Regions from separate parts of the Xanthobacter pollutisoli genome, predicted to be linked through region 1. Evidence: predicted binding sites of a transcription regulator. Region 1 holds the regulator's gene; the other holds the start of a gene.
The links. Region 1 encodes LexA, which represses DNA repair genes until DNA is damaged. Its sites were predicted from a motif close to TGTTCNNNNTGTGTTCNG; they were not measured.
Positions count from the first base shown of each region.

Region 1 (3,412 bases):
AGGCCGCAGACCGTGGCATGCGAATCGAGGGCATCCGCCTGCTGGAGAAATCCGGCGGCCGGAGCGGCCTGTTCCGGGCCGAGTGATCGCGCCCGCGCCATGGAAGGACCTGCCACTGTGACTGCGCGCGTTTCGGGAGCAGCGCCATGGCGCTGATGAGCGTCGAGGAGGCGAGCGCCCTCATCACCCAGGGCGTCACCGCGCTGGGCACCGAGGAGGTGAGCGTCTCGGCCGCCGCCGGCCGCGTGCTGGCGCAGGACCTCGTCGCCCGCCGCACCCAGCCGCCGGCCGACATGTCGGCCATGGACGGCTATGCGGTGCGGTCCGCCGACATCGCCACCACGCCCTCGACCCTCACCGTCATCGGCGAATCGGCGGCCGGCCGGCCGTTCGGCGGTGCACTCGGGCCGGGACAGGCGGTGCGCATCTTCACCGGCGCGGTGGTGCCCGAGGGCGCCGACACGGTGGTGATCCAGGAGAACGTCGCCCGCACCGGCGACACCATCACCACCACCAGCCTCACCGCGGCATTGCGCAACGTGCGCAAGCGGGGCAGCGACTTCGCCGCCGGCACGCCGGGCCTCACAGCCGGGCGCCGGATGACCGGGCGGGACATGATGCTGGCGGCCGCCATGGACCATGCCGTGGTGCCCGTGGCGCGGCGCCCGCGCATGGCGCTCTTGCAGACCGGCGACGAGCTGGTCCTCCCCGGCCAGGGCACCGGCGCCGACAGCGAGATCGTCGTCTCCAATGCCTTCGGCCTCGCCGCCCTGGCGCGCCGGGCCGGGGCGGACGTCACCGACCTCGGCGTGCTGAAGGACGACCTCGCCACGATCCGCGCCACCATCGCGCGCGCCCTCTCGGGCGAGTTCGACATCGTGGTGTCGTCCGGTGGCGCCTCGGTGGGCGACCACGATCTGATGGCGCCGGCGCTGAAGGCGGAGGGCGTCGAGCTGTTCGTCCACAAGATCGCGCTGCGGCCCGGCAAGCCTCTGATGTTCGGCCATCGCGGCACGGTGCGGGTGCTGGGCCTGCCGGGCAATCCGGTGTCGTCCCACGTCTGCGGGATGATCTTCCTCGCGCCCCTCCTGCGCGCACTCCAGGGTGATGCGGCGCCTGGTCCCCTCACCGCGCCCGCCCGTCTGGCGGCCGAACTGCCCGCCAACGACGCGCGCCGCGACTTCATGCGCGCCAAGATCGAGCGCCGGCCGGACGGCTCGGTGCATGTGACGCCCTCGGCCTCGCAGGACAGCGCCATGCTGGGCATCCTCGCCGATGCCGACTGCCTTCTGGTGCGTCCGCCATATGCCCCCGCGGGCCGCGTCGGGGACCCGTGCGAGATCATTCCGTTCGACGATTGAGCCCCTTAACCCGCTGTTCACCCCTTGCGGAACACAAAAGGAACAGATAAAGACTGTTCATGATTTGTTTCGCGCCGCGCGGGCTGGGCCGTCGCGGAATGCGGCGCCGGCACAGGGGCGAGACGATGCTGACCCGGAAGCAATACGACCTGCTTCGCTTCATCCACGAGCGGCTCAAGGAAACCGGGGTGCCGCCCTCCTTCGACGAGATGAAGGAGGCGCTCGACCTGCGCTCCAAGTCCGGCATCCATCGCCTCATCACCGCCTTGGAAGAGCGCGGCTTCATCCGTCGCCTGCCCAACCGCGCCCGCGCGCTGGAAGTGGTCCGCCTGCCGGACAGCGTCGCGCCGGGTCTCGCCTCCGCCCGCTCGGCGGGGCGCGGATTTTCCCCCTCTGTCATCGAGGGCAGCCTCGGCAAGGTCCGCCCCATGGCGGACGACGAGGACACCGCCCCGGTGGTCGCGGTCCCCGTCATGGGCCGGATCGCCGCCGGCACGCCCATCTCGGCCATCCAGAGCCGCAGCCACACCCTCAACATCCCGCCCGAGATGCTCGGCTCCGGCGAGCACTTCGCCCTGGAAGTGCGCGGCGACAGCATGATCGAGGCCGGCATCCTCGACGGCGACACGGTGCTCATCCGCAAGTGCGACACGGCCGACACGGGCGACATCATCGTGGCGCTGGTGGACGACGAGGAGGCGACCCTCAAGCGTCTGCGCAAGAAGGGCGCCTCCATCGCCCTCGAGGCCGCAAACCCGGCCTATGAGACGCGCATCTTCGGCCCCGACCGGGTCCGCATCCAGGGCCGCCTCGTCGGCCTGATGCGGCGCTACTGACCCTCCCTTTCGCTCTCCCTCCCGGGAGACCGCAAACGGGGTGAGGGGCGCGGCGCATCCAGCTCAACGGGCGCCGGCTCCGCAACGGGCCATGCCCCTCACCCCGCCCGCTTTTGTCCTGCTGCCGCGTCGGCCGGGTCGGACCGGCCTGCGGTGCATCCCGCTGCCCGATCAGGGCGCGGCGGCATCCGCCTCGTGGTCGGGGGCCTCGCCTTCCGCCTCCAAAAGCGGCGGAACGGCAGCCATCCACGGGCGCTGGACCTCCGCGCGGCGGGTGGGTTCGGCCACCAGCCTGCCGTCCCTCAGCTGGAAGGCGAGGGCTCCGGTGCGCGCCAGCGTCTGCGGCGTCACCACCTCGGCTTCGCAGCGCGCGGGGGGTGCATCGCGGGCGACCAGGATGCGGGCGTTGAGGCAATCCGCCTCCAGGCTCTCCGCCTTGCGCGAGACGGCGATGGTGCCGCCGCCCGGCAGCGGCGCGACGCAGCCCAAGGGGTCGCAGGCGAAGGCGGCGGAGAGATCCTTGGCGTCGGCGGCGCGGCGGTCGCCCTCCCGCGTCAGCCATTGCTCCACCACCAGCCGCTGGCTTGAGGCGGCGAGCACGGATAGCTGGCCCTCCGCGGTGCGAACCGCCACCGTCTGCGCATCGGGTGCGATGAGGAGATCCGGCCGGGCCGGCGCACCCGCCAGCAGGGTGCCCAGAGCGAGGGGCGCCAGCGCCGCGAGGGTCAGCACGCCGCGAAGCAGACAGGCGGCGAGGAGCGCGAGGCTGAGGCAGGCGAGGGTCGCCGGGCCGATGAAGGCGGCGCGGGTATCGGCTCCCGGCAACGCCCCGACATGGTCCGACACCGCCACCATGATCTCGATGCCCCGCCCCATCACCGGCCAGGCCAGATGGTCCCAGCCGAACGGCATGAGCAGCACGCCGGCGAGCCCGGCCGGCATCACCAGGAACGAAACGGCCGGCATGGCCGCGAGATTGGCGATGAGGCCGTAGGGCGCGACGCGCTGGAAGTGGAAGATGCCGTAGGGCGCCGTCGCAAGCCCCGCCACCAGCGAGGTGAGCGCCGTTCCCCCCACCAGCGCGACGATCCACACCAGCGCCGCGCCGGCGAATCCGTCCGGCCGCGGCAGCGCCCGCAGCGGCTGGAGCCGCTCATAGGCGGCCACCAGCGCGAGGGTGGCGGCGAACGACATCTGCGTGCCGGGGTCGAGCAC
Region 1 is NZ_JBDZDP010000002.1:454,229-457,640, forward strand. It holds gene moaC (cyclic pyranopterin monophosphate synthase MoaC) at 1-86, shown strand, start outside; gene ABLE93_RS07495 (molybdopterin molybdotransferase MoeA) at 147-1,361, shown strand; gene lexA (transcriptional repressor LexA) at 1,487-2,197, shown strand; gene ABLE93_RS07505 (ComEC/Rec2 family competence protein) at 2,369-3,412, opposite strand, start outside.

Region 2 (3,412 bases), on a different contig from region 1:
GAACGGATAGACGGCGAACACCACCACGAACAAGGACACGCCGCCGTAGGTGAGCAGCGCGCCCACGAGGACGATGGAGATGATCGCCCGCGCCGGCCCGAGCAGCTTCACCACCGCCGAGACGATGGAGCGCGAGAAGCCCGACAGCTCGATGAGCTTGCCGAACACTGCGCCGAGCAGGAACACCGGGAAGTAGAGCTTGATGAAGCCCACCATCTTTTCCATGAACAGGCCGGAAAAGATGACGGGGACCGCCGCCGGATCAGTGAGAAGCACGGCGCCAATGGCCGCAACCGGGGCGAACAGGATGACGCTGAAGCCCCTATAGGCCACGAACATCAGGAAGAAGAGCGCGGCGAGGCAGACGAGGAAGCTCATGGGCGGTGATCCGGCGGAGGGAAGAATCCCCTCAAGAGACAGGGAAGCTATTCTGTCCTATCCGCACCCGCCAGCATACGTGAGTAGGGGGCACCGACTTGTGACAGCGCCCCGCGCACCATCATCCCCCACAGCCGGATGACGCGCCGGAGCGGTGCTCCGGCGCCAGCTTCCTTCAGGGCATCAAGGCGATCTGGTCGAGCCCCAGAGTCTCGGGGAAGCCCATGAGAAGGTTCATGTTCTGCACCGCCTGCCCGGACGCCCCCTTCACCAGATTGTCGAGCGTCGAGATGACGACGGCCCGGCCCGGCAGGCGGTCGGCGACCACCCCGAGGAACACCATGTTGGAACCGCGCACGTGCCGCGACTGGGGCACCTGCCCGAACGGCAGCACGTGGACGAAGGCCTCGCCCTTGTAGAAATCGGCAAGGATGCGATGCAGGTCCTCGGCGGTGGCGCCGGCGGTGCGCACGTAGATGGTGGCGTAGATGCCGCGATTCATGGGCGCCAGCACCGGCACGAACATGGGGCTCACCGGCCGGCCGGCGGCCTTGGAGAATTCCTGGTCGAGCTCGCCCATGTGCCGATGGCCGGAGACGGCATAGGCGTGGATGCCCTCCGACACCTCGGAGAAGAGCATCGCCTCCTTGGCCGAGCGCCCGGCGCCGGACATGCCGGTCTTGGAATCGATGACGATGCTCTCCGGCTCCAGCGCGCCGGCCTCCAGCAGCGGCACCAGCGGCAGGATGGCGGTGGAGGAATGGCAGCCCGGATTGGCGACCAGCCGCGCCTTGCGGATCTCGTCGCGATAGATCTCGACGAGGCCGAACACCGCCTCCTGCTGCAGTTCCAGCGCCTGGTGGGGATGGCCGTACCAGGTCTCGTAGGCGCCGGGATCCTTCAGGCGGAAGTCGGCGGAGAGGTCTACCACCTTCACGTTCGGCGCCGCGTCGAACACCTTCTTGATGACGAGCTGGGTCGTGGCGTGGGGCAGCGCGCAGAACACCACGTCCACGGCGGTGAAATCCACCTCGTCGATGGTCACCAGCTTCGGCAGGGCGAAAGGCGCGAACTGCGGGAACACCTCGGCCATGCTCTGGCCGGCCTTCCTATCCGCGGTGAGCGCAACGATCTCGACGCGGGGATGGCGCAGCAGCAGGCGCACCAGTTCGGAGCCGGTATAGCCCGAGGCGCCGAGAACCGCGATCCTAGCCTTTGCGTCAGCCATCTTGATCTCCCGCGAGGTCATCCGCCGTCAATCCCGGCGCACCGGGCCCGAGGGCAGGGCCACGGTCCTTACACCCTTTCTCCTGTCAGGGAAAAGACGCCGGCCCTGCGGGAGCAGCAGGGCTGCCCTTCCGCTGGGACGCAGGACGGCAGGCAGTGGGCCGCCGAAAATGTTGCCATTCCGTTCCCCTGCCCCGCCGGCTCTGCCACACTGGGGGCAACCCGGGCCGCGGCCGTGCCGTGAGTCGCGTCGCCCGTTCCCTTCTGCTATCGAGCGCCCATGTCCGACACCGACGACGATCTCTTCGGCTCCGCCTCCCGCCCCCGCCCGTCCGCCAAGGCAAATGCGAAGGCCAAGCCGCCCGCCGTGCCCACCATGGCGAACGATTATACCGCCGCACATATCGAGGTGCTGGAAGGGCTGGAGCCGGTGCGGCGCCGGCCGGGCATGTACATCGGCGGCACGGATTCCAAGGCGCTGCATCACCTCTTCGCGGAGGTGATCGACAATTGCATGGACGAGGCGGTGGCAGGCCACGCCACCTTCATCGAGGTCCAGCTCGGCGCCGACGGCTATCTCACGGTCTCCGACAACGGCCGCGGCATTCCGGTGGAGGACCATCCGAAATTTCCCGGCAAGTCGGCGCTCGAGGTCATCATGACCACGCTGCATGCCGGCGGAAAGTTCGACAGCAAGGTCTACGAGACCTCCGGCGGCCTGCACGGCGTCGGCGTCTCGGTGGTGAACGCCCTCTCCGATGATCTGGAGGTGGAGGTCGCCCGCAACCAGACGCTCTATCGCCAGAGCTTCTCCAAAGGCGTGCCGCAGGGTCCGCTGAAGGAAGTGGGGCGCATCACCAACCGCCGCGGCACCCGCGTGCGCTTCCATCCCGACCCGGAGATCTTCGGTCCCGCCGCCCATTTCGAGCCGGCCCGCGTGTTCCGCATGGCCCGCTCGAAGGCCTATCTGTTTGGCGGCGTGGAGATCCGCTGGTCCTGCGACCCGGACCTGCTGAAGGCCGGCGACGGCATTCCCGAGAAGACCGTCTTCCGCTTCCCGGGCGGCCTCAAGGATTATCTGGCCGCCGACCTCGAAGGCCAGACGCTGGTGCATCCGGACATCTTCTCCGGCCGCATCCAGAAGACCGGCGGGCATGGCTCGGTGGAATGGGCGGTGGCGTGGGTGGCGGACGCCGACGGCTCCATCTCCTCCTATTGCAACACCATCCCGACCCCCGACGGCGGCACCCATGAGAACGGCCTGCGCACGGTGCTGCTCAAGGGCCTGAAGGACCATGCGGAGCGCTCCGGACAGGGCAAGCGCGGCTCGGTCATCACCGGCGACGACGTCATCACCGGCTGCGCCGCCATGCTCTCCGTGTTCGTCCGCGAGCCGGAGTTCCAGGGCCAGACCAAGGACCGCCTCGCCACCGCCGAGGCCGCGCGCATCGTCGAGCAGGCGCTGCGCGATCCGTTCGACCACTGGCTCGCCGCCAATCCGGTGCAGGCGAGCCGCCTGCTCGACCACGTCATCGACCGCGCCGAGGAGCGGCTGCGCCGCAAGCAGGAGAAGGAGGTCTCCCGCAAGACCGCCGTGCGCAAGCTGCGCCTGCCGGGCAAGCTCGCCGACTGCTCCAACACCGAGGCGGCGGGATCGGAGATCTTCATCGTCGAGGGCGACTCGGCCGGCGGCTCGGCCAAGCAGGCGCGGGACCGCAAGACCCAGGCGGTGCTGCCCCTGCGCGGCAAGATCCTGAACGTCGCAAGCGCCACCCGCGACAAGCTCGCGGCCAACCAGCAGCTGGCC
Region 2 is NZ_JBDZDP010000025.1:11,071-14,482, forward strand. It holds gene ABLE93_RS23765 (GntP family permease) at 1-378, opposite strand, end outside; gene argC (N-acetyl-gamma-glutamyl-phosphate reductase) at 554-1,606, opposite strand; gene parE (DNA topoisomerase IV subunit B) at 1,886-3,412, shown strand, end outside.
Region 2: a site for LexA is predicted at 1,777-1,794, ahead of parE (DNA topoisomerase IV subunit B). Genes of this name have one in related genera too.